Regions from separate parts of the Conyzicola sp. genome, predicted to be linked through region 1. Evidence: predicted binding sites of a transcription regulator. Region 1 holds the regulator's gene; the other holds the start of a gene.
What was found. The regulator HspR, encoded in region 1, represses chaperone genes until heat shock. The targets are predictions, from matches to a motif close to AAGTTGAGTCNNNNNGACTCAACTT.
Positions count from the first base shown of each region.

Region 2: AC14A7_RS07135 (Hsp20/alpha crystallin family protein) is a predicted target of HspR. The motif match lies at 8,564-8,588, and genes of this name have one in related genera.

Region 1 is NZ_JBXMIS010000050.1:1,255-13,652, reverse strand. Features, by position in the region: partial or broken gene AC14A7_RS04720 (AMP-binding protein) at 1-635, shown strand, start outside; gene AC14A7_RS04715 (zinc-dependent alcohol dehydrogenase family protein) at 632-1,684, opposite strand; gene AC14A7_RS04710 (hypothetical protein) at 1,793-2,440, shown strand; gene AC14A7_RS04705 (ATP-dependent Clp protease ATP-binding subunit) at 2,533-4,689, opposite strand; gene AC14A7_RS04700 (class I SAM-dependent methyltransferase) at 4,810-5,922, opposite strand; gene AC14A7_RS04695 (glycosyltransferase) at 5,915-7,354, opposite strand; gene AC14A7_RS04690 (heat shock protein transcriptional repressor HspR) at 7,347-7,778, opposite strand; gene AC14A7_RS04685 (DnaJ C-terminal domain-containing protein) at 7,781-8,752, opposite strand; gene AC14A7_RS04680 (nucleotide exchange factor GrpE) at 8,763-9,404, opposite strand; gene dnaK (molecular chaperone DnaK) at 9,407-11,263, opposite strand; gene AC14A7_RS04670 (MFS transporter) at 11,470-12,398, shown strand, end outside.
Region 2 is NZ_JBXMIS010000080.1:1,247-14,645, forward strand. Features, by position in the region: partial or broken gene AC14A7_RS07090 (PHP domain-containing protein) at 1-258, opposite strand, end outside; gene AC14A7_RS07095 (DNA polymerase Y family protein) at 261-1,802, opposite strand; gene AC14A7_RS07100 (hypothetical protein) at 1,799-2,437, opposite strand; gene AC14A7_RS07105 (alpha-amylase) at 2,692-4,098, opposite strand; gene AC14A7_RS07110 (cupin domain-containing protein) at 4,167-4,520, opposite strand; gene AC14A7_RS07115 (endonuclease domain-containing protein) at 4,667-5,353, opposite strand; gene AC14A7_RS07120 (MGMT family protein) at 5,753-6,058, opposite strand; gene AC14A7_RS07125 (GNAT family N-acetyltransferase) at 6,060-6,512, opposite strand; gene AC14A7_RS07130 (NADP-dependent isocitrate dehydrogenase) at 6,621-7,838, shown strand; gene AC14A7_RS07135 (Hsp20/alpha crystallin family protein) at 8,119-8,547, opposite strand; gene AC14A7_RS07140 (FAD-dependent oxidoreductase) at 8,660-10,186, opposite strand; gene AC14A7_RS07145 (FAD:protein FMN transferase) at 10,183-11,058, opposite strand; gene AC14A7_RS07150 (FMN-binding protein) at 11,048-11,479, opposite strand; gene AC14A7_RS07155 (ROK family transcriptional regulator) at 11,643-12,815, shown strand; gene AC14A7_RS07160 (extracellular solute-binding protein) at 12,887-13,399, shown strand, end outside.

The sequences.
Region 1 (12,398 bases):
GCGGGTTCCTCGTCGAGGGCTACGGCCTCTCAGAGACCTCGCCGGTGCTCATCGCCAACCCTGTGCACACCTCACGCGTGGCCGGCTCCGTCGGCCTTCCGCTGCCGTCGACCCTCGTGCGCGTCGTCGACCCAGACAACCCGACCGTCGAGGTTGCCCCAGGCGAGCGCGGCGAGCTCGTGGTCAAGGGACCCCAGGTCATGAGCGGCTACTGGAACAAGCCGAACGAGACGGCAGAGGTCTTTGCCGACGGTTGGTTCCGCACCGGCGACATCGTCACCATCGACGAGAAGGGCTTCGTCTACGTCGTCGACCGCATCAAGGAGCTCGTGATCACCGGCGGCTTCAACGTCGCGCCGAGCGAAGTGGAGGAGGCGCTCAACAAGTTCCCCGGCGTCGCAGAGGTCGCCGTGCTCGGCATGCCGAGCGACCACAGCGGGGAGGATGTCGTTGCCGCGATCGTGCTCGAGCCCGGCGCCTCGCTCGACGAGAAGGCGATCACGGCCTTCGCCCGCGAGACGCTCGCGGCCTACAAGGTGCCACGCCGATTCGTCGTGGTGGAGGCGCTGCCCAAGTCGATCATCGGCAAGGTGCTGCGCCGCAAGCTGCGCGACGAGCTGCTGGCTGGGGGCTAGGGCCGCAGCAGCACCTTGATGGCGCGGCGCTCGTCCATCGCGGCGTAGGCCTCGGCGACCTCCGCGAGCGGCAGCTCGAGGTCGAACACCCGGCCGGGATTGATGCGGCCGTCGAGCACCTCTGGCAGCAGCTCGTCGATGTAGTTGCGCACGGGGGCGACCCCGCCGTTGACCCCGATGTTCGTGCCGAACATCACGCCGATCGGCAGCTCTGGGCCGCCGTTCGGCACACCCACGTAGCCGACCATCCCGCCGGGTCGCGCGGAGCGCAGCGCCTGGTCCATTGACTCCTTCGTGCCGACGCACTCGAGCACGCAGTCGGCGCCGATGCCGTCGAAGAGCGCCTTGACGGCCTTCGCGCCCTCAGCTCCGCGGGCCTCGACGATGTCGGTGGCGCCAAACTCCCGCGCGAGGGCCGAGCGCTCCGGGTTGCGCGACATGGCAACGATCCTGGATGCACCCAGCCGTCTGGCTGCGAGCACCGCACACAGGCCGACCGCTCCATCCCCTACGACGACGACCGTCGAGCCGACGGTCACCCCGGCGGACACGGCCGCATGGTGCCCCGTGCCCATCACGTCGGCGAGGGTCAGCAGGCTCGGCACGAGCGCGGGGTCTGGCTGCGATGGAGTCGCGACCAACGACCCGTCGGCGTGTGGCACCCGCACGCGCTCACCCTGGGCGCCGTCGGCGAACCCGCCGTGTCTGTCGTCGGAGCCCCACCATCCACCGTCCAGGCACGAGGTGCTGACCCCGTTCTGGCAGTTCACGCAGGTCATGTCGCAGTCGTAGAAGGGGGCGATGACGAAGTCGCCGACCTTGACCTTCGACACGGCGGCACCGACCGACTCGACGATGCCGACGAACTCGTGCCCGATGCGCCGCGGCTTCGGGGTGTCGGTGACGCCGCGGTACGGCCACAGGTCGGAGCCGCAGACGCACGCCGCGACGACGCGCACGATCGCGTCGATGCCGGAGTCGGTGAGGTGCGGATCGGCAACCTCCTCGAGTCGAACGTCGTGGTCGCCGTGGATGATCGTCGCAAGCATGGTTCGAGCCTACGCGCGCCGCGACGCCGAGGCCTCGTGCGTCGGGCGTCGCGGTCGGTTCTCGCGGGCAGAAGCGACCGCACGGCCCGACTCATCGAGAATGAGAGCATGAGCGACACCCCACCGAACTCCGACACCGCCTTCCTCGACGGGGCCGCGGAGGCGGCCGGCATCATCCTCGACCGCATGCTCGGTGCGATGACCTCGGAGCGCGGCGTGCACGTCGAGTCCCTCTTCACGGCGCTGGGAGCCCATGCCGGTCACGCCTGCCAGCTGGCCGCTCTCGACGCACTCGCGACCGGGCATCCCGACTACGCCGGCCTCAGCTACATCGAGGTGTCCGGCGCCAACGGCGACGAGTACCTGTTCGGCGACGCCATCAACCGACCGCTCGCCGAGCACCGCTACTCGTTCTGGGAGCTTGTCGGCACGAAGGTGCGCGAGCTCAGCGGAGAGGTTCCCGATGCGAACGAGTACTTCGCGCACAGCGCCGCCACCGTCGGCGGCGACCAGTTCGGCCTGCCGAGGTACGCAGAGGGCTCCGCCGCCGACGACACCCCGCGCGGCTACCTCCCGTCGTTCGACGTGCTGCTGCCAAGCATCAGGGCCAGCGCGCCAGACCCGCAGCAGTGGCCCGTCGCCTACGGCATTGCCGTGCGCAGCGCGCTCGACCTCACTCGAGGTCAGTTCGACTACGCCGTGCTCACCCGCATAGTCATGGACAGCGCAATCGCGATGTCGAAGCTGCGCGCCTAGCCGCAGCACGCTCGCCGCCCCAGAAACAGTTTCGCCGCCCCAACTGCAACTCCGTCCCCGAGCCCGCAGCTGGAGCTACGGGGAGGGGTGAGCTAGGCGGCGGCGTCGTCGAAGCGCTTGACCGTGAGGTCGTCGCCGACGAGGTCGACCATCACCGTGTCGCCATCGCGGATGTCTCCGGCCAGGAGCGCTCGCGCCAGTCGGTCGTCGATCTCGCGCTGCATGAGCCGTCGAAGCGGCCGCGCCCCGTAGTTGAGGTCGAAGCCGCGATCGGCGAGCCAGGCGCGCGCACTCGGCGTGACAGCCAGCTGCAGCCGCCGCTCGACGAGCCGCTTCTCGAGCCGGTCGATGTAGAGCGACACGATCTGGCCGAGGTCGTCCTGCGTCAGTGGGGCGAACACCACGATGTCGTCGAGGCGGTTGACGAACTCCGGCTTGAACGCCTGGCGAACGAGTGCATTCACCGAGTCGGTCTTCTCCGTCCAGCTGAGGGCCGGGTCGGTGAGGAACTGGCTGCCGAGATTGGAGGTCAGGATGAGGATGACGTTGCGGAAGTCGACGGTGCGGCCCTGTCCATCCGTGAGTCGTCCGTCGTCGAGCACCTGCAGCAGGATGTCGAAGACCTCTGGGTGCGCCTTCTCGATCTCGTCGAGCAGGATCACGCTGTACGGCCGACGCCGAACGGCCTCGGTCAGCTGTCCGCCCTGCTCGTAGCCGACGTAGCCGGGAGGGGCTCCGACGAGCCGCGACACGGCGAACTTCTCGCCGTACTCGCTCATGTCGATGCGCACGAGCGCCTTCTCGTCGTCGAAGAGGTACTCCGCGAGCGCCTTCGCGAGCTCCGTCTTGCCGACACCGGTCGGGCCGAGGAACAGGAAGGAGCCGGTGGGCTTGGCGGGGTCGGAGATGCCGGCGCGCGAGCGGCGCACCGCCTCGGAGACGGCCTTGACCGCATCCTTCTGCCCGATGAGTCGCTTGCCGAGCTCCGTCTCGAGGCTGAGCAGTCGCTCGGTCTCGCCCTGCTTGAGCTTCGCCACGGGAATGCCCGTCCATGCGGCCACGACGGCCGCGATGTCCTCGTCGGTCACCTGGTCGTTGACCATGCGCGGTCCGAGCTGCTCGACCTGCTCCGCCTCGGCAATCGCCTTCTCGATCGAGGGGATGACCTCGTAGTTGAGCTTCGACGCGTGCTGCCAGTCCTGGTCGCGCATCGCGCGGTCGCGGTCGATCTCAGCCTGGTTGAGCTGGCTCTTGAGGTCGCCGACGCTGTGAAGGCTCGACTTCTCTGCCTGCCAGCGACGCTCGAGCGTGTCGAGCTCCTGCTGGCGGGTGTTCATGTCGATGCGCAGCTTCTCGAGCCGGTCTTTCGAGGCCGAGTCCTTTTCCTTCTTGAGCGCGAGCTCTTCGATGCGCAGTCGGTCGACGCTGCGCTTGAGCTCGTCGATCTCTACGGGAGAAGAGTCGATCTCCATCTTGAGCCGGGAGGCCGCCTCGTCGATGAGGTCGATCGCCTTGTCTGGAAGCTGCCGGGCGGAGATGTACCGGTTGCTGAGGGATGCCGCGGCAACGAGGGCGCTGTCGGCGATCGTCACCTTGTGGTGGGCCTCGTATCGCCCCTTGAGCCCGCGCAGGATGGCAACCGTGTCCTCGACCGACGGCTCGCCGACGAAGACCTGCTGGAAGCGGCGCTCGAGTGCGGCATCCTTCTCGATGTACTGGCGGTACTCGTCGAGCGTCGTCGCGCCGATGAGGCGCAGCTCGCCGCGGGCGAGCATGGGCTTGAGCATGTTGGATGCCGCAACAGAGCCCTCGCCGCCACCCGCACCCATGAGGGTGTGCAGTTCGTCGACGAAGGTGATGATCTCGCCCTCTGCCTCGTTGATCTCGGCGAGAACCGCATTGAGGCGCTCCTCGAACTCGCCGCGGTACTTGGCGCCGGCCACCAGCGCCGCGAGGTCGAGGGAGACGAGTCGCTTGTTCTTCAGAGAGTCGGCAACGTCGCCCGCGACGATGCGCTGGGCGAGACCCTCGACGACAGCGGTCTTGCCGACGCCGGGCTCGCCGATGAGCACGGGGTTGTTCTTGGTGCGGCGGGTGAGCACCTGGCTGACGCGACGGATCTCGGCGTCTCGACCGATCACCGGATCGAGCTTGCCGCTGCGCGCAATGGCGGTGAGATCGACGCCGTACTTCTCGAGCGCAGTCTTCTGCTCTTCGTCGGTGCCGGGGGCACCCTGCATGTTGGCCACGGAGCGCTAGCCCTTTCGCTGACTGTGATCTGGCAGAGTTGAGTTTGATCGACTCAAGTTTACGCGGTCGATGGATGCGTCGCCACGCCCTATCGCTCCTAGCGAACCATTAAGGAACATTCAGCTGCCACCCTTTCGCGACACCGTCACCATGAACTTCTCTGTGTGCGTGACGAGATCGGTCGGACCGACCATCCTCGCGAGAGCCTGCCGGTAGCCAAGATGCGAGTTGAAGACCGTCCAGAGCTCGCCACCGGGCTTCAGAACACGGGCAGCATCGGAGAACAGGCGGTGGGCTGGCCCGGTGTGAACGACCGCGCCGATGTGGAACGGTGGGTTCAGCAACACGACATCTGCCGAGGCGTCGGGCTGGCTCACGAGGCCGTCGTCGCGAACGACGCTGATGCGGTCGGCCAGGTGGTTGAGCTCAGCGGTGAGGGAGGCTGAGGCGACGGCCGCGGCCGACTGGTCGGTCGCGATGACGCGCAGGCCCGGTCGAAGACGCGCGATGGATGCCGCAAGCACGCCAGAGCCGCAGCCCAAGTCGATCGCGACACCGGTCGTCGGCCCCACCGTGCGAAGCGCACCGAGCAAAACCCGGGTGCCGATATCGATCGAGGATCCGGCGAAGACCGCACCATGCGCCCCGACCCACAGGTCGATGTCACGGTGGAACTCTGTAACGGGAAACCGCGGCTCTGCGACGGCGCGAGGACCGCGAAGGGTGAAGGCCCGTGACTTCTGCTGCGCGAGCGACACATCGAGCGATTCGAAGAAGCGCAGCATGACCGGGTTCATCGTCGGCGTCAGGTGCTTGATACGCCCACCCGCGATGACGGTGACCGCCGGGTCGGCGAAGCGCGCGATCGCGTCGAGCACCTCCTCAAGCTCGTCGAGACCGCGGGGAAGCTGCAGCAGCACGAGGGTCGCACCCGCGAGCAGCGACGACCCCAGCGGATGGTTCTCGAATCCACCCGCTCCGGCGGCGTTGGCTGCCAGAGCGAGCTCGCCGACGAGGTCGTCCTGGTGCACGCGAACAGCCCGTGCCCCGAGCGAGACTGCACCGAGAGTGAGGGCACCGTAGTTGTCGCCGACCACCGCGACAGAGCCAGGTGCGGCATCCGCGATCAATGGCGCTGCCAGCTCGAGGATGAGCCGGTCGCTCGCGTCGAAGGCGAAGAGGTTGTCTGCCTCGATGTCGGGCCAGCGCCGCAGCGCGTCGAAGTCAATCATCGGCGAGCACCGCCAGAAACAGGTCGCGGGTGCGCCCCATCGACATCTCCTTGCCATGGGCCACAGCCCAGTCGTATGCGCCGCGCGAGAGCTCGGCGAGACGATCGGCGTCGCCGATGACCGAACCGACAGCAGCACCGAGCGCCTCGTAGTCGCCCGCGGGCACGAGCAGGCCGTTGACGCCCTCGACGATCGTCTCAGCCGGGCCGTAGCTGATGTCGTAGGAGACGATCGGGCAGCCGCGCGAGAAGGCCTCGAGCACCACGAGGCTGTGCCCCTCGTAGTTGCTCGACACCACCAGCAGCCCGGCCGTGAGCAGCACCTCCGACGCGTTCGCCCGGTAGCCCATGAGCGTGACGCTGTCGCCGACACCGAGCTCGGCGATGAGCGACTCGAGCGCGCCGCGCTGCACACCCTCGCCGTAGATCTGCAGCCGTGCGCTCGGTCGAGCCGCGAGCACGGTCGGCCAGGCCCGGATGGCGTGCGCTATGCGCTTCTGCTCTGCGAGCCGGGCGACCATGACGGCGAGGTCTGGATCCCGGTCGGCAGTCGGCGGGAACTGCGCGAGCGGCTCAGCGGGGTGGGGGATCACGACGGCGCGACGATGGGCGCCGAACCGGCGCTCTGCATCCTGTCGCTGCTGGTCGGTGAGCCAGATGATCGCGTCATAGCCGTCGATGGTGTCGAACCAGCCCGTCCAGGTCTCGTCCATCGGCGAGTCCCAGTGGTGCGGGGCGGCCGTATGGGCGTTGTGCACGGTGTGCACGAGCGCGTAGTCGCGGGGGCCGATCAGCATCTCCCCAACCTGCCGCGCCTCGACCACGACGACCGCTGGGCCGTCGACCTGCGCGACGAGATGGTTCATCCACGCCTGGTACAGCTGCGCGAACCCGTGCAGCTGTCCGATGACCTTCCCGTCGTCGAAGACGTCGATGAGGATCACACTGCGCCACCAGTCGGCCCTCCCGGAGATATAGGGAAGGCGGAACAGCGGCTGCCCATTGCGGTCGAGGAAGTCGGTGTGGGTGATGACGCCGTCGGCGCCGGTGGCGATGGTGCGCCATGGACGGCCGTCGGCATCCAGGTCGGTCGTCTCGGTGACAGACGCCGTCGAAATCGCGGGGGACTCGACGGGCGCGACCACCGAGCGGATGATCGACGGCTCGTTGCGTAGGTCTTGGTAGAGGCTGCGAATGACCGTGGCCTCTGTCGCCAGCCCGAGCTCGACGAACTCGCGGGTGTAGCACTCGTAGTCGGGGGAGAAGTCGAACGCCAGCAGCACGGGCTGCACACCGCCGACCTCGGCAAACTGCAGCGCTCTGCGCATCGTGGCGACGGTGTACCCGCCGTCGAGGCCTGGGCGCAGTCGGCTGCTCGCGATGAAGTAGGAGGCTGGGGGGAACGCCAGCTCGGTCACATCCTGGTCACTCACTCGGCGGCACCTGCCGCCGCAGTGGGTTCCACAGCACGACCTGGTTCGAGCGCTCGCCGCGCGAACCGGAGCGCAGCGGAACGATGTCGCCGTGCGATCCGGCGGCGAAGACGCGGCGGCCCGAGCGGGCGAGCATCTCGTTGGCGAGGGCGTGCTCCAGCTGGCTCACCCGCCGCGTCGACTCGGTCAGCGCGTTCTCCAGGGCGATGATGCGCTGGATGCCGATGAGATTCAGCCCCTCAGCGCTCAGTGCCGCAATCTCCCGCAGCTGCGCCACGTCGCGCATCGAGTATCGCCGTGACTTGCCTGCCGTGCGCGTTGGACTCACCAGGCCGAGCCTGTCGTACTGGCGCAGTGTCTGCGGGTGCATGCCCGCGAGCTCTGCCGCGACCGCGATCGCGAAGACCGGGGAGTTCTCGTCCATCGCTACGACCGCGCCCTCGCGAGCAGCTCGGTGCGGGGGTTCTCCTCTGGCATGGCCTTGGCGAACGCCTGAAGCGCCGTGGCGGCCTCGCCGGGCAGGTGGCTCGGCACCGCGACCTGCACGGTTGCGAGCAGGTCGCCGACGCCCTTGGCCGAGGTGACGCCGCGACCCTTGACCCGCAGCACGCGACCGCTCGGGGTGCCGGGAGCGACGCGCAGCTTCACGGGGTCACCCCCGAGGGTCGGAACCTCGATCGTCGCACCGAGCACGGCCTCGACGAAGGTGACAGGAACGTCGACGCGAAGGTTGAGGCCATCGCGCTCGAAGACCGGGTGCTTTCTCACCTCGACGGTGAGCACGAGGTCGCCGGGCTGCCCGCCATCCTGGCTCGGCTCTCCCTTGCCCTTGAGCTTGATCTTCTGCCCGTCGGCGACCCCGGCCGGAATCTTGGCCGTGATCGTTCTGCCGTTGGCCTGCTCGAGCTTGACGGTGTCGCCCTGAATCGCGGTGATGAAGTCGAGGGCAACGGTCGTGGTGAGGTCGCGCCCCTTGGTCGGCCCGCCGAACCCGCCGAAGCCGCCCGTCGGGGTGCCGAACATGCCACCGAAGAGGTCTTCGAACTGCGCGTTGCGACCGCGCTGCCTCGCGTTGCCGGCACCACCGCCGAACATGCCGCCGAAGACATCCTCGAAGCCGCCCGGCTGACCGGGGCGACCGCCGGCGCTGAAGCGCGCGCCGCTGCCCATCGCCCGCATCTGGTCGTACTCTCGTCGCTGCTCCGGGTCGGAGAGCACGGAGTTCGCCTCGCTGATCTCCTTGAACTTCGCCTCTGCCGCAGCGTCACCGGGATTGGAGTCGGGGTGGAACTGCCGCGCGAGCTTGCGGTACGTCTTCTTCAGGTCCGCGTCGGAGACGTCTTTCGAGACACCGAGAATCTTGTAGAAGTCCTTGTCGAACCAGTCCTGGCTAGCCATCGGCGTGGTTTCAGGACTCTGGCGTCGAGACGGCGACCTTGGCGGCGCGGATCAGCCGCTCCCCGAGCGCGTAGCCGGGGTCGATCACGTCGGCGACCGTCTCCACCGTCACGCCGGCTGTCGGCAGCTGAACGACCGCCTCATGCTGGTGTGGGTCGAAGGGCTCGCCGACGACGCCGACCGTGCGAAGGCCGTAGCGCTCGAGGCTCGAGCGCAGCTTGGTCGCCACGATCTCGAGCGGGCTTCCCTCGAGATCGCCGTGCTTCTCTGCTCTCGACAGGTCGTCGAGTGCAGGAAGGAGCGACCGGATGACGTCGGCGATCACCGCATCGCGGTTGGCCGCGCGGTCGCGCTCCACCCGGTTGCGGAAGTTGACGAGCTCGGCCTGGGCGCGCAGCATGTCTGATCGCATCTCTGCGACGAGATCCGTCGCAGCGACGTCGAGCAGCGCCGCGTCCTCCGGGCTCAGCGGCTCGGCCTCGGCCAGTCCGTCGAGCACCTCGTCGATGACAGCATCTGCATCTGGCTCCGGTGTCGGCTCGTCCTCCGCCGCGACGTTGATGTCGTGCACGATCGGATCCACCGCCTCGGGGGTGTTGTCGTCTTCCGGCTCCGGGTCCTGCCCCTTGCCACTCCTCGGGTGGGTGGCCATGGCTACTTGGTGCCGGTCTCTGGCTCGTCCTCGACGACCTCGGCATCGACGATGTCCTCGTCGCTGCCAGCCGTCGGGGCCTCGTCTCCGGTGCCAGCCGACGCGGTGGCGCTCTGGGCGTAGAGTGCCTCGCCGATCTGCTGCTGGCTCTCCGCGAGCTTGTCGGCAGCAACCTTGACCGCTGCCTCGTCATCGCCCGCGAGCGCGGTCTTCAGTGCGTCGACGTCGGCCTGCACGTTCGTCTTCACGTCATCCGGAAGCTTGTCGGCGTTATCGGCGATGAGCTTCTCTGTCGAGTACGCGAGCTGCTCTGCCGTGTTGCGGATCTCGGCCGCCTCGCGGCGCGCCTTGTCTTCTGCGGCGTGCTCCTCGCCCTCGCGGACCATACGCTCGATGTCCTCCTTGGAGAGCGACGAGCCGCCGGTGATCGTGATGGACTGCTCCTTGCCGGTTCCCTTGTCTTTCGCGGAGACCTGCACGATGCCGTTGGCGTCGATGTCGAAGGTCACCTCGACCTGGGGAATTCCGCGCGGGGCCGGTGCGATGCCCTGCAGCTCGAAGGTTCCGAGGTTCTTGTTGTCGCGGGTGAAGTCGCGCTCGCCCTGGAAGACCTGGATGGCCACCGACGGCTGGTTGTCGTCCGCGGTCGTGAAGGTCTCACTGCGCTTCGTCGGAATAGCCGTGTTGCGGTCGATGAGGCGCGTCATGATGCCGCCCTTGGTCTCGATGCCGAGGCTCAGCGGGGTGACGTCGATGAGCAGAACGTCTTTGCGCTCTCCCTTGAGAACGCCGGCCTGCAGGGCGGCGCCAACGGCGACCACCTCGTCGGGGTTGACGCCATTGTTGGGCTCCTTGCCGCCGGTGAGCGTCTTGACGAGCTCGACGACTGCTGGCATGCGGGTCGATCCACCGACGAGCACGACGTGTGCGACATCGGCGATCGATACCCCGGCCTCGCGCACGACATCCTGGAACGGCTTCTTGGTGCGCTCGAGCAGGTCTTTCGTGAGCTCCTCGAACTTGGCGCGGGTCAGGCTCTCGTCGAGGTTGGCCGGGCCGTTCTCGGTGAGCGAGAGGTATGGCAGCTGGATGTTGGTGCTGGCCGACGAGGACAGCTCCTTCTTCGCCTGCTCAGCCGCCTCCTTGAGGCGCTGCTTGGCGATCTTGTCCTTCGAGACGTCGACGCCGGTGGTCTCCTTGAAGCGGGTGATCAGGTAGTCGACGATGCGCTGATCCCAGTCGTCGCCGCCGAGGCGGTTGTCACCAGCGGTCGAGCGCACCTGGATGGTGGAGAAGTCGTCGTCCTTGCCGACCTCGAGGAGGCTGACGTCGAAGGTTCCGCCACCGAGGTCGAAGACGAGGATGAGCTCGTCGGCCTTACCGCGGTCGAGGCCGTAGGCGAGGGCTGCGGCGGTCGGCTCGTTGATGATGCGCAGCACGTTAAGACCGGCGATCTCACCGGCGTCCTTGGTGGCCTGGCGCTCTGCGTCGTTGAAGTAGGCGGGAACGGTGACGACGGCGTCGGTGACCGGCTCGCCGAGGTACTGCTCTGCATCGCGCTTGAGCTTGGCGAGGATGCGGGCCGAGATCTCCTGCGGCGTGTACTTCTTGCCGTCGACATCTGTCGTCCACGTCGTTCCCATGTGGCGCTTGACGCTCGAGATGGTGCGGTCGACGTTGGTGACTGCCTGGCGCTTCGCGGTCTCGCCGACGAGAACGTCGCCATCCTTCGTGAAGGCAACGACCGACGGGGTCGTGCGGAACCCCTCGGCGTTCGCGATGACGGAGGGCTCGCCGCCCTCGAGTACTGCGACGACGGAGTTGGTGGTGCCGAGGTCGATGCCTACTGCTCTTGCCATGGAAGGGGTCTGCTTTCTATCTGCGATGCACTACGGCGGTGTTGCTGGAGATGCGGCGGGTTGAGTTGCGCCTTATCAAGTTTGAAACCTCGCGCGCATCGTGTCAAGTTCTGAGCCTGAAAGTTGAGTGGTAATGGCTCAACCCTGATGCCGCACCCCGAAAAGGTGGATACCCGCCGTTCACTCCCCCCGACTAGCCTGTGACCATGACGGACAATGGCGCCCCGAAGCAGCCCGCGAAGAAGATCCCCACCGCAGCGAACTCCCTCGCGGTTGGCGTCGTCGCCCTCGACCTCCAAGCCGACACGGTCGTTCCCCGCAAGCAGGTGGTGTCGTGGGCACTGTGGGACTGGGCGACACAGCCGTTCAACTCCGTCATCCTCACCTTCGTCTTCACCGCGCTCTACCTCACCACCGACGCGTTCCTTCCCGCCGACGTTGCTGCGCTCGGCGAGGATGCCGACGCCTACCAGCGCGGCATCGCCGGCCTGTCGAGCACGTACGGCTACGTTCTCGGTGCGGCGGGAATCCTCGTCGCCCTTCTCGCTCCGGTGATCGGGCAACAGACCGACGCCTCCGGTCATCGCAAGCGCTGGCTCGTCATCGGCACCACCCTCATGGTCGTGTGCACCGCCGGGCTCTTCTTCGTGCAGGCCTCCCCCGTCTTCTTCCTCCTTGGCGTGTGGCTCATCGCGATCGGCAGCGTCGCCAGCGAGATCGCCGGCGTCAACTACAACGCCATGCTCGCCCAGGTATCCACTCGCAAGACGGTCGGCCGCATCTCCGGACTCGGATGGGGCCTCGGCTACCTCGGCGGAATCGTCGCCCTGATCATCGTGGTCGTCGTGACCCAGCTCGACTGGTTCGGCATGGACACCTCCAACGGCATGGCCTTCCGAGTCATCGCCATCGGCTGCGCGGTGTGGACCGTGGTCTTCGCCATCCCGATCGTGCTCAACGTGCCAGAGAACACACCGGCCCCCGGGCGCGAGCGGGTCAACTTCTTCGCCGCCTACGTCGTGCTCGTCAAGGACATCGCACGGCTGTTCCGCGAGTCGCGCCAGACCTTCTGGTTCCTCATCTCCGCGGCGATCTACCGCGACGGCCTCGCCGGCGTCTTCGCCTTCGGCGCGAT
Region 2 (13,399 bases), on a different contig from region 1:
CCGCGCCGCCTCCTCTGCAAGCTCCTCTGGCTGGCTCGCGCCGTCGAGAAAGCTGAAGGTCGAGTGCGCGTGCAGCTCTGCGTACGGCACGCTGCCCGGCTCGTACGAGGCGGGAGGAACATACGGCTGGCGTTTGCGCGACCACGCGGGGCTGTCGCCCCCGTCGGCTCCGGTCGGCAGCTCCTGGCCCGGCCGCGCGGGGTCGCTCAATAGTCGGTTGAGCTCACCCCACGGCATGGCGGGGTTGTTCCAGCCCATGGCTAGTCATACCTCCCCTCGGCCACCCAGTCCCGGCCCGAGAGCAGCAGCAGCCACGCGGAGCCAGACCCATCGACCACCTGGAAGCGGTTGACGCTGAGGGCCGCGTCGGCATCCCACCAGCGCTCGCGCACCGGCCATGGCCCAGCCCACGCGGCGACCCGCGTCGCGTCCTTGCGCGCTCCCGTCGCAGAGAACCAGACCGGATGCCCGATCAGCTGCCCCCGCTCACTCACCTCGATCTCCGCTCCCTCCTCACCCAGCACCACCACGGGTGTCGGCTGGGCGAACACGGTTGCCGGCTGCGGGTCGGGAAGCCGGCCAGGCCACGGCTTTGCAGCCGCCTGCGCAAGGCGCGGATCGGGCCGGTCGCCCCACGGCACGAGCACCTGCCGGTCGGCGAGCAGCCGCCCGCCGCCGAGCACGGCGGTCACGACGCCCTCGTGGCCGAGCATGCCCTGCACGCGGGAGAGCCCGTGGTGCACGCCCTCGTCTGGGCCGTTGCCCCACAGGCCCGACTCGTGGTTGCCGAGCTCGTCGACGACGGCCGGCTCGAGCCGCACCCGGGTCACGGGTGACTGCAGGCCACTGCCGGCGGCGCTGCCAGCCCCCTGCAGCTGCCAGCGCACGCGGTCGACCGCATCCGCTCCGGTGAACCAGCGCGGGTGCAGCCAGGTGCGCTCGCTCGACTCGCCCTCTGTCGTGACGATGACCCGCAGCTCTGTGCAGGCGAGGCGGGAGGCCATGAGCTCGGCGATGAGTGCGTCGGCCGCCGCCTTGATGCCGAAGGCCACCTGGTCGATGCGGTCGAGCGGCGGCTCGAAGTCGACGCTCGCCACGAGCTCGCGCGGCGGGGTGCGTGCAACGACTCCGCGCGGGTCGAGGCCGGCGGCGAGCGTGTGCGCCATGGCGCCGGCTGCGCCGAAGCGCTCGCGCACGCTCGTCGCCGGGAGGGCGGCGAAGGTGGCGAGATCGCGGATGCCGAGCCGCCGCAGCAACGGGCTGAGCGCGGCGTCGCCGAGCGCCTCGATCGGCAGCGAGCCGAGGAAGGTGGGGGAGGCGCCCTCGGCGATGATCATGACGTTCGATGCGCGCCGGGCGGCGTGCTCTGCGGCGAAGGGCCCGTCGGCGATGCCGACCTTCGCGCCGGGTGCGCCGAGCTCGGCAAGGCGGCTGACGAGCAGCCGCGCCGCCGGCAGCTCTCCGCCGTAGTAGCGGGCCGGGCCGCGCGCACGGATCGCGAGCATGCCGGGCCGCACGAGCTGCACCCCGGCCATCGACGCCTCGACGCCGGCGATGACGGGCTCGAACAGGCGGTTGTCGGCCGACCGGTCGTATGGCACGAGCTCGATGTCGGGGCAGCGGGCCTGTGCCTCGCGCATGCGCATGCCGCGCCGCACCCCGTCGGTGCGGGCGGCGGCGGAGCAGGCGAAGACGAGCCCCTTCTCGACGACAGCGATGGGGCCGTCGGCAGAGAAGCCGCCCTCGATCGAGGCGGCGATGACGGGCCAGTCGGGGCACCAGGCGAGCATCGTGCGGATCACAGCTGCACCATCCGCTCTCGCGGGCTGCCGGTGCGCGCAGCCACCTCCACTACGAGCTCTCTTGACGTGAGGTGGCCATGGCCGTCGCCAAGGCCACCCCACTGGCTACGCCTTATTCGCAGGCGCGCTTCAGCGCCCGGCCAGCTTGTATCAGGCCACTGGCCGAGCACGATGAGGGTCGTGCCGCGTTCGCGCAGCCGTGCCATGAGCCGGGCGACGCTGCCGTCGCTCGGGGGCAGCGGCGGGCGAACGAGCACGACGGTGAGAACGTCGGCGAGGGCGGCGGTGACGGGCAGCCACTGGTCGCCGGGGTATGGGGCGAGGGCGAGCCGCTCGAGGTCGATGCCGGCAGCCTTCGCCGCCTCGGTGCCGAAGGTGGGAACACCGACGACGCCGCACCACGCGCCGGCTTGCGACGGCCCGGCCATGAGCGCCATCGCGAGGCTGGTCGAGCCCTCGATGACGTAAGCGACCCCGGTCTTCAGACTGCCGCCGGGCAGCAGCCCTGCGACGGTCGGCGAGGTATCGAGAGCCCGGGAGTCGAGCGTCGTCGACTGCATGGCCCTGATGCGCGCCTGCAGCTCGCGCACCTCGTCGATCCTCTCAACAGAGACGGAGGCGGCTGCGGCGGGCATGCTCCATGTTCGAACATATGTTCGAATGAGTCAAGCGGGAAGGAGGCCGTACGGCGTGTCGCCATTCGATGGCAGCTCACCGCGTCACGGCGGTCACGATCACCACGGCGCAGACCACGATCGCGCCGATCACGGGAGCGAGGATGAGGGGCCACGTGTCGAAACTGTCCATGCCTTAAGTGCAGCGGCAGCGGCATCCATCCCGCATCGCCCGCACGTCGCGACCAGTCTCACCCTTGCGGATGACAGTGCGGCTACGAGACGTGGATGGCGACCGCTCCGAGCGCCGGAACCGTCGCCTCGAACGACCCGTCGGCGGCAACCTCGACCGAGCCCCCGCCGATGACGTCGTCGTACGTGCCGGCGGGCAGCGAGGTCTCGAAGGTGCGCGTGAGCGGCTCGTCGGCGGCGTTGAGCGCGATGAAGGCGGCAGGGCCGCGGCCGAAGGCATAGGCGTCGCCCTCGCTCCACTCGTCGCTCACGGGGGCGCCGTCGGCCGCCGCACGCCAGCCGACCATGCCGAGCACGCCGGGCCAGCGGTGCTGGCACAGCCAGAGCCCGTCGGCGTATGCGGCAGCCTGGTCAGCGCATGCGACGTCGGAGACGGCGCCAGAGGGCTCCACCGGCAGCGAGTTGTTGTTGATCGTGAACGAGAATCCGGAGTACAGCACCGGGCTGCCGTAGTCGCTTGCGAGCAGCAGGTACTGGGCAAGCAGGTAGCGCGGGCCGTCGCGGTAGCTGAGCGTCTGGCGGTTGCGCTCCGTGTCGTGGTTGTCGACGAAGGTGCGGGCCTGCTCCGAGGGGGCGAAGCCGTAGGAGTCGACACTGCTGATGTTCGACAGCTGCCCCGTCTTCAGCCATGGCACGAGCTGGTATGCGAGCCCGAACTCGAAGACGTCGCCAGAGTCGAGGTAGTCCTCCGGTTGAATTGGCTCGCCGTCGGTGCGGATCACCTCGCTGACGATGTAGGGGTCGCCGTCGACGAGCTCGACGATGGCGGCGACATCCTCGGCTGGCATGTGCTTGGCCGCGTCGATGCGAAACCCGTCGACCCCGAGCGAGCGAAGGTCGTTGAGGTAGCCGGCGATGGTCTTCTGCACCGACGGCTTCTCTGTTGCAAGGTCGGCGAGGTTCACGAGCTCGCAGTTCTGCACGTTGCCGGCGCTCGAGTAGTCGGTGATGTCGTCGCTCTCGCTGAGCCCGCAGTGGTGGAAGTCGTCCTCGGTGTAGAGGTCGGGGTAGTCGTAGTGGCCATAGGGCGTTCCCGCCCAGCCCTCGCCGTCGCTGTCCTGGCCGGTCATGTGGTTGATGACGGCATCCGCGATGATCTTGACGCCAGCCTCGTGGCACGTCGACACCATGTCGGAGAACTGCTCGCGCGTGCCGAGGCGCGACTCGATGTCGTAGCTCACCGGCTGGTACGCCGTCCACCACGGCGAGCCGGCGATGTGCTCCTGCGGTGGGCTCGTGAGCACCCAGGCGATACCGGCGGGGCCGAGAGTGTCGGTGCACTCGCGGGCGATCGACTCCCAGTTCCACTGGAACAGCTGGATGCCGACATCCCTCGATGCATCGCCGCCGTCATAGGAGGCGGCGGGCTGCGAGCACCCGGCCAGGGCAAGCATGCCGATGAGTACCGCTGCCGTCGCTGCCCTGCGCATGTCGCCCCTCGCTGCGCTCGCGTCACTGCAAGCGCTTGCAGCACCATAGCAACCGGAAGGGGTGCTGGCTACTGCGGCCCGAGCGGCGGGGGTCCGCCGGGGGCGACAGGGTTGTCTGCCGGCTCCTTCAGCTCGACGAAGACCACCCGCGTGTCGGTGTCGCCGGTGTTCTCGCCGAAGTGCTCCTGGGCCGGCAGCCACACTGCGGCACCGGCGGGCAGCACGGTGTCGAAGCTGCGCTCGCCCATCGAGAGCCGCCGGCTGAACCCGCTCAGCGTGACCATCACGCTGTCGGGATGCCGGTGCGGCGTCGAGACGGTTCCTGGGGTGTCCTCGTAGGAGAGCACGCGCACGCGCTCGTTCTCGAACAGCACGGAGTAGAGGCCGGGGTTAGTTGAGACGGGGTCGTGTTCTTGGGTCATCGCTGCACCGTAGCACCACCCCCGTCTGGGGGATAGACCCCTCAGCCCAAGCGCGACACCCACGGATGCATTCCGAAACGACGGAGAACTCCCCGGAGGGGGAGTGCTCCTCCTCACGACGTCCGCCATGCTCCCTCGTATATCCGTCATTTCGGAACGGACGACCGCGGGCGGATGTGGTCACCACGCGCCACTGCCGCGCGAATCGCGGCCTCCACATCACGCCAGCGGGCGACAATCTGGCGATAGCTGAAGCGCAACACCCGGAATCCTGCCGCGGTGAGCACCGCATCCCGTCGCCGATCCTCTTCAAAGGCAGTGTGGTCGGTGTGAAACTGGGCGCCGTCGACCTCGATCACCAAGCCGTCCCCGACGAGAAAGTCCACCCGACCGACTCCCGGAACGCTCACTTGCTGCTGAAGTGCGAATCCCATCTCGAGCATGTGGAATCGCAACAATGACTCGCCGCCGCTCTCGCTGAGCCCGGCGGCGTGCTCCAGCGCCCGTCGTTCTCGTCTCGGAAGCGCAGCCAGGATCCGGGCCCACTGCGATGTCGAGACCGCGCGACCGTAGAGGGCCGACTCGACAACGGCGAACGCGATGAGAGGCGGATGGTGGCGAATAACCTCGATCAGGCACGTCACTGGGTCGACCAGACTGCGAGTACCCGTGGGGGTGGATGAGCCCCAGCGAGCTGTGGCGGCGCCGGGTCGTGTCGCTAGCCGCTGTCTCGGGTTCTCCGGGGTGCGCAGCGCTCGCGCATGGGCGGAGACCTGCACGGTCAGCGTTGTGCCCGCGGGTGTCCAGAAGCCGTGCTCGGATGCCGCGGCCATGCCCGTCAGCCTTCCCCCGACTCGCACAGCTGCAACCTGGCGGGCGCTCAGCTCCGGACAGCAGTAGTGCCCTTGCCGCGCTCGGATGACCTCCCCTCGCCTGACGGCGCGTGTCAGCGAGTGGGACGTGTGCCCGTCGCGCAGCAACTCATGCGTGGCAGCAACGCCGCCTCGTCGCCAGACGTCGTAGTAGATCGAGTTCATGCGCAGAGCCTGCAGGCGCGGTATCGCCTGCCACCCGTCGTCGTCGAGATCTGTGCGAATCCCCGCTCCCTCTTCCGAAATGACGGAGTAGTGAACCGCCGCGGCGCCTGGTTTCAGGGCTGAGAAATGAACTGGATGCCGCACCTCCGTCATTTCGGAAGGCCGGGCGGGAGGGGTGGCCAGCGGGCCGGGCGGCTAGGGGCGGTGCCGTGCCATGCGGAGGTTCACGCGATAGCCAGAGTTGCCCCACACGAGCGGGGTGCCCTCCGCACGGTAGTGCTGCAGCGCCTCCTGCTCGTGGTCGAGCGGCGGATGCCCGCTCGCGCGGATGACGCGCCACCACGGCACGTCAGAGCCGTAGTGCGCCATCACCTGCCCCACCGCGCGCGAGGCGCGGGATCCGAGCGCGGCGGCCACCTCGCCGTAGGGCATGACGCGGCCCGGCGGGATGCTGTCGACGAGCTGCAGCACGCGCTCGACGAATTCGGGGGAGGCGGGCACCCTAGAGCTTCAGGGTGCCGATGTTCTCGCCGTACTGGGTCTGCCCGGTGATCTCGAAGCCGACCTTGAGGAAGAACTCCTCTGGCCCCTCCTCGCCGGGCTCCCAGATGACGGTGAGCTCGTCGAAGCCGCGGGAGCGCGCCTCCTCGGCGAGTGCCAGCACGGCGAACTTGCCGATGCCGGCGCCCTGGGCGTCGGCGGCGACGTTGATGCGCCAGATGCAGCTGCGAAACTCCGGCAGGTCGCTGTCGGGGTCGAAGTTGCCGCGGATGAAGCCGACGACGGTGTCACCGTCGAGCACGACGCGCGGCCACGAGGTCACCGGATTGATGTAGGCATCGGCGATCGCATAGGAGGGGGGAGTCACGAACTGCTCCTGCCCTCGGCGCAGCGTGAGGGTGTTGGCCGCGACGATCGTGGCGGCGGACAGTTCTTCGAGCCGGAGGTCACCCATGTAAGACACGGTACCCTCCCGTCGCGATCCTGTCTCGAAGTATCTCGACGTCGAGATACTTGTGCGTCGCGGTAAGCTGTTTCGGGCTTACTTCAGGAGGAAACACGCATGGAAAAGATCAAGGTCGAAGGCACCGTTGTCGAACTCGACGGCGACGAGATGACCCGCATCATCTGGCAGAAGATCAAGGAGACCCTGATCCACCCGTACCTCGACATCAACCTCGAGTACTACGACCTCGGCATCGAGCACCGCGACGCGACCGACGACCAGGTCACCATCGATGCCGCCCACGCCATCCAGAAGCACGGCGTCGGCGTCAAGTGCGCGACCATCACCCCCGACGAGGCCCGCGTTGAGGAGTTCGGCCTCAAGAAGATGTGGAAGTCGCCGAACGGCACGATCCGCAACATCCTCGGCGGGGTCATCTTCCGCGAGCCGATCATCATCTCCAACATCCCGCGCCTTGTGCCGGGCTGGAACAAGCCGATCATCATCGGCCGCCACGCCTTCGGCGACCAGTACCGTGCCACCGACTTCCTGTTCAAGGGATCAGGCAAGCTCGAGGTCAGCTTCACGCCCGACGACGGCTCTGAGCCGCAGAAGTTCGAGGTCTTCGCGGCCCCCGGCGACGGCATCGCCCAGGTGCAGTACAACCTCGACGAGTCGATCATCGACTTCGCGCGCGCCTCGCTCAACTACGGGCTCAGCCGCAACTACCCGGTGTACCTCTCGACGAAGAACACCATCCTCAAGGCATACGACGGCCGCTTCAAGGACATCTTCGAGGAGATCTTCCAGTCGGAGTTCAAGGAGAAGTTCGACGCAGCCGGCCTCACCTACGAGCACCGCCTCATCGACGACATGGTGGCCTCTGCCATGAAGTGGGAGGGCGGCTACGTCTGGGCATGCAAGAACTACGACGGCGACGTGCAGTCCGACACCGTCGCCCAGGGCTTCGGCTCGCTCGGCCTCATGACGTCGGTGCTGTCTGTGCCCGACGGATCTGTCGTCGAGGCAGAGGCCGCCCACGGCACCGTCACGCGGCACTACCGCCAGCACCAGGCCGGCAAGCCGACCTCGACGAACCCGATCGCCTCGATCTACGCGTGGACCCGCGGCCTGTCGCACCGCGCCAAGCTCGACAACAACCCGGCGCTCGCGACCTTCGCGGAGACGCTTGAGGATGTCGTCATCAAGTCTGTCGAGGCCGGTCACATGACCAAGGACCTCGCGCTTCTCGTCGGCCCCGACCAGAAGTGGGAGACCACCGAGGAGTTCCTCGACACCCTCGACAAGAACCTCGCGGCGCGCCTCGGCGCCTGAGTCGTGAGTCTCCAGCGGTCATAGCTGGACAGCAGAAGGGCCCCGACATTTTCGTCGGGGCCCTTCTGCGTTCGCGGTGCGATAATGGAATCGGCACCCAAGACCTCGGTGGCGTTCGATCTGGCTGCGAGGCCGTGCCATTCCGAGGTGACCCGGCGATGAGCGCCCGCACCGTCAGCCGAATCGGTTGCAACGCCCTCCATCGCCCTTCCCTCGGTGAAGTTCAGGACCGTGGATCGGGCTCCGTCCGCATCCACGGAGCCCGGTCCATGCCCGTGGACTAGCTCGCTACCTCCGGCTGCCGCACCGTCGCGCCGGTCGACACCGCGATCTTGCGCGGCTTGGCGCGCTCGCTGACCGGGATCGTCACGCTCAGCACGCCGTTCTCGTAGCTCGCGCTGATGTGCTCGCTCGCGATGCCCTCGCCGAGGGTGAACTGGCGGTGGAAGCTGCCGCTGGGTCGCTCGCTCGCGAGCCACGTCACGCCATCACGACTGCGTGCTGTGCGCTCTGCGCGGATGGTGAGCAGCTGGCCGTCGACGTCGACATCGACCGTCCCGGGGTCGATCCCGGGGAGGTCGGCGTTGAGCACGTAGGTGTCCCCGTCACGGAACAGGTCGATGGGCATGAGGCGCGGGCCCTGCCGAGAGTCGAGCATGCTCGCTGCAACGCGGTCCAGCTCGCGGAACGGGTCAAAGAGAACTGCCATTGTGATCACTCCTTCAAACTTGAGTCACTGTGACTCATGTACAGAGATTAACCAGATCGCGCCTTAAAAATTGCTGAGTTTTCTGAGGGCGAACAGGTCGCGATCTCGCGGCTCAGTACCCGGAGAAGTAGTCGGCGTGCACCCGCTTGACGCCCTGCCCGCGCAGGGCGGCGCGCAGGGTTGCGACGAGGGCGGGAGGGCCGGAGATGTAGGCGCGGCGGCCCGCGGCATCCGGAACGAGCGCTGCGATGCGCTCCGGGGTGACGCGCCCCTCGCCGCCGTAGACCCATCCGGTCGGCAGCGGTGACGGCGGGGTCGGGCTGAACAGCACGACGCGGGCACCCGACTGGGTGAGCAGGTCGGCGTACGGCGGGGTGCCCGTCGTGCTCGTGGAGTAGACCACCACGACATCGCGCTGCTCGCCCGCGGCGGTCGCGGAGGCCAGCTGGCTCGCGAACGGCGTGATGCCGATGCCGCCGGCAACGAGCAGCAGCGGCTCTGCGGTGTCGCGGGGGAGGGCGAAGTCGCCTCCAACCCCGGTGCCCTGGATGGTGGCACCCGGTTCGAGGTCGAGCAGTGCCTGTTTGAAGCTGCTCGCCTTCTCTGGCGTGGTGAGGGCGAAGGTGATGGGGGCATCCGGTGCCGGTGCCGACGAGATGCTGAAGTAGCGCCGGCTGCCACGGAAGTCGGCCTTGCGGTGCGGAATGGTGAGCTCCATGTACTGGCCGGGGATGAACCGAACGGGCCGAGACGGCCGGAAGGCGAGCTCCCACGTCGTCGGCGAGAGCTGGGTCTTGCCGAGGAACTCGAGCCGGATGGCGCGGCGCTGCCCGAAGGCGAAGCCGATGACATTGCCAACCAGCAGTGCGAACTGCGGGGTGTTGGTGACGAGCCCGACGCCGAACGGCACGGTGAAGAGCAGGGCGACGACCACGGCCTCGGCGAGCTGCTGCCAGCGGCGTGGGGGGAGGGTCAGCGGCTCGCTGAGCATGAAGCCGGCGAAGAACACCGCGGGGGAGGAGAGCAGGAGGTAGGAGAGCGCATCGAGCGGCGACGATCCGACGAGCATGTAGCGCACCACGACAGAGAGTGCTGCGACGACGAGGAAGACGAGCCCGAGGGTGAGCCGCTGGGTTCGGTAGAGGATCGCGAACGCGGCGATGGCGACGGGCAGCAGCAGATAGGGGGTGCCGAGCCACCAGCTCGCATAGCTGAAGCCGGGAACGCCGCCGAAGGCGAGCAGCGTGACGACGAAGATGCCGACGGCGGCGGGGTTGAAGATGTGGCGGCCGCGCACGGCGAGCACGTACTTCGAGGCGCTCGCGATGACGCTCGCGATGGCGATGCTGGCGAGACCCGCGGCATCCGCGCTCGGCGCGAGAACGACGAAGACGAGCAAGGCGGTGATGAGCGACGAGTCGGCGTGCGGCGCAATGCGCAGCAGCCGGGCGATGAGCCAGTTCGACCCGGTGGTGACGGCGATGGCCACGACGGCGGAGGCGAGGAGCGGCAGTGGCTGCACCGACAGCTGCCCGAGCAGCGACAGCACCAGCGCGATCGCCGCGATGACGATGAGGCTGACGAGAATGAGGCGGTACATGGTGACGACGCCGGTGATGCGATCGAGCCATTGCTTCATGTGAACAACTCCCCGTCGAGGTTTGGCGAGAACTCTATCGCTCCCGTTGCCAGCATGCGCACGTACTGAAAGTCGAACTGCTCTGCCAGCCGCGAGGGGTCGGCGAAGAACAGCGCGGTCGAGAGCCCGTCGGCCTCGAGCCCGGTCGCGGCGATGGCCCAGGTGGCGATGACGCGGGTGGTCGGCATCCCCGTTGTGGCGTCGATCACGTGGTGCAGCCCGGCACCCCAGGAGCGCCGGTTGGTTGCGGAGGAGCAGATTGCCCCGCTGCGAACGTTCGCGATGCCGATCGCCCGCTTCGCATCCAGCGGGTGCTCGAGGGCGACGCGAATCGGCAAGGGACCAGCGTGACGGATGTCGCCGCTGCCATCCACGATGACGTCGCGGTGGCCGGCGGCGAGCAGCAGTTCCGTCACAAGGTCGACGAGGTATCCCTTGCCCGCTGCCCCGATGTCGAGCGTGACAGGGCGCAGCGTGGTGAGCACCGATCCATCCCACGCGATCGCGTCTTCCCAGGCTGGCGTCGCGACCGCTGGCCCGCTCTGCCGCAGCGAGTAGGTGCGGTCGTAGCCGAGTGTCTCGAGCGAGCGCCCGACGAGCGGGCTCATGGCCCCGTCGGTCGCCTCGTACAGGCGGCGGTAGACGTCGAGCAGTGCGGCCGCCTCGGGCGGAAGGGTCCAGCTGCCCGCCGTCGTGGCGATGCGCGAGACGAGCGAGTCGTCACGAAACCGCGACCAGGCGAGGTCGAACTGCTCGACCCGCGTGGCGATCTGCTGCTGCACGGCTGGCGAGACCGGCAGGTCGGTGTCGAGCTGCCAGGTCGTGCCGATCGCCTCGAAGTGCAGGGCGTGCGGGCGCTGGCTATTCTGCAGCGTCGGCCTTGATCGCCTCGACGGCCGCGGTGAAGCCGCCGCTCGTGAGTGATGACCCGCCGACCTTGTCGACCGAGATCTCGTCGATGTTCTTGCCGACGACGACGGCGGCGATGCCGTCGGAGAACTCGCCCTGGTGCAGCTTGGCCTGTGGGTCGGTGGCGTCGCCGACGACCGTCACCTCGGTGATGACATTGTCGGCGAGGGTGAGGGTGACCTCGACCGTCTCTGTGCCGCTCGGGGCCTGGTAGTCACCGCTCTCGGTGTAGGTGCCGTCGGCATACTCGCCAGAGGTGGTGGCGGGGGAGTCGCTGGCGTCGTCGGCGCCGGTCGCCGGAGCGGTGGTCGCACACCCGGCGACGGTGGTCAGCGAGAGCATGGCGAGTGCGGCGAGTGCGGATTTCGTCTGCAGGGAGGTCATGTGTTCTGCCTTCGTTCTGTGAGCGGAGTCGTGGCTACTGGCAAGCATGGCGGAATCCTCGATGGGCTCGCTGGGAATTCGATTATTACGAGTATGTAAAGCCTCCTAACGAACTTGGTGGAAAAGCTTGCGCGTGGTTAGTTCGTAAGCTTTACTAACAAACATGACGACCGAGATGCAGCGAAGCACGGGAGCGGCAGGCCGCCCCTTCGCCACCGGTCGCGCCCTTCGCCCGAGCACCAAGGTCCTGCCAGAGCACGCACGCGGCCACAACCGCTCGCTCGTGCTGCAGACCCTCTACCGCGCCGGCACGCAGAGCCGGGCCGACATCGCGCGCGAGACCGGTCTTACCCGCGTGACGGTCTCCGACCTCATCGCCGAGCTCATGACCGAGGGCCTTGTCATCGAGACAGGGCAGCGAGAGGATGCACGCCCAGGCAAGCCGGCAACGCTCCTCGACCTGAACCGCGAGGCCTTCCAGATCGTCGGCGTGGATCTCAGCGGCTACTCCGTCTTTCGCGGCGCACTGCTCGACCTCGACGGCCAGGTCATCGCGCGTGCAGAGCTGCCCCTCGCCGGCAGCATGGGGAGAGAGGCGACGGCGAAGGTCGTCGACCTGGTGAAGTCGCTCGTCGACGCAGCGACCCTTCCCGTGCTCGGCATCGGCGTCGGCTCGCCCGGTGTCGTCGACCTCGCCGGCATCGTGCTGAGCGCCCCCAACCTCGGCTGGAGCGGCGAGCCGCTGCAGCAGGTGCTGGCCGACCGCTTCGGGCTTCCCGTCATCGTCATCAACGACGCCAATGCCGCCGCCCTCGCCGAGCACAGCTTCGGCGATGCCGACAGCGACATGATGCTGATCAAGGTCGGCCACGGTGTCGGTGCCGGTCTCCTGCTCGACGGCACCCCGCTCTTCGGCAGCCGGTTCGCGGCTGGCGAGATCGGGCACGTGGTGGTCGGCACAGACGGCGGAGCCGCCTGTGCGTGCGGAAAGCACGGCTGCCTCGAGACGTGGCTGGCTGTGCCGCGACTGGAGGCCGCGCTCGCGGCATCCGGTTCGGATGACGAGAAGCTGCAGATTCTTCGGGAGGCCGGCCAGCGACTTGGCATCGCGCTCGCTCCCGTGGTCGGTGCCCTCAACCTCGCAGAGGTAGTGCTGAGCGGACCGACCGAACTACTTGATGGCCCTCTCGCCGAGGCGACCATCGAGACACTCCGCGCGAGGACGATGGCCGAGTTCCATGGCGATCTGACTCTGCGGATGACAACCCTCGGAGAGGACATCGTCATGCGCGGCGCAGCCGTCATGGTGCTCTCCGGCCAACTCGGGGTCTCTTGAGACCTCATCCCTCGCACCACAGCGGAGTGGCCAGCCGGGCACCCCGTACCCCTAGTAACAAGGACTACACAATGAAGAGAAAGTACGGAGCAGTCGCCATCGCGACCGCAGCGCTCGTCGTTCTCGCCGGGTGCTCCACGAACGCCCCGGTCGCTGATGACGAGGGTGGAAAGGACATCACTCTCTGGGTCATGGGAGGTGACACCCCGGAAGCACTGCGCGACTACCTTAAGACAGAGTACGCAGACGCCACCGGGGGCACCCTTTCCATTGAGCAGCAGGACTGGTCTGACGCTCTTTCGAAGCTGACCACCGCACTACCCGATGCCGACAATACCCCGGACGTGGTCGAGATCGGCAACACCTGGGCCCCGACCTTCACCAGCGTCGGTGCATTCTCCGACCTCTCCGACATCCACGAGGAGCTCGGTGGCGACAAGCTCCTGCCGTCGTTCGTCGAGGTCGGCAGCTACGACGGCAAGGTCTACGCCGAGCCGTACTACTTCGGATCCCGCTACATCTTCTACCGCAAGGACATCTGGTCGGCCGCTGGCCTCTCGGTTCCGACCACGCTCGATGAGTTC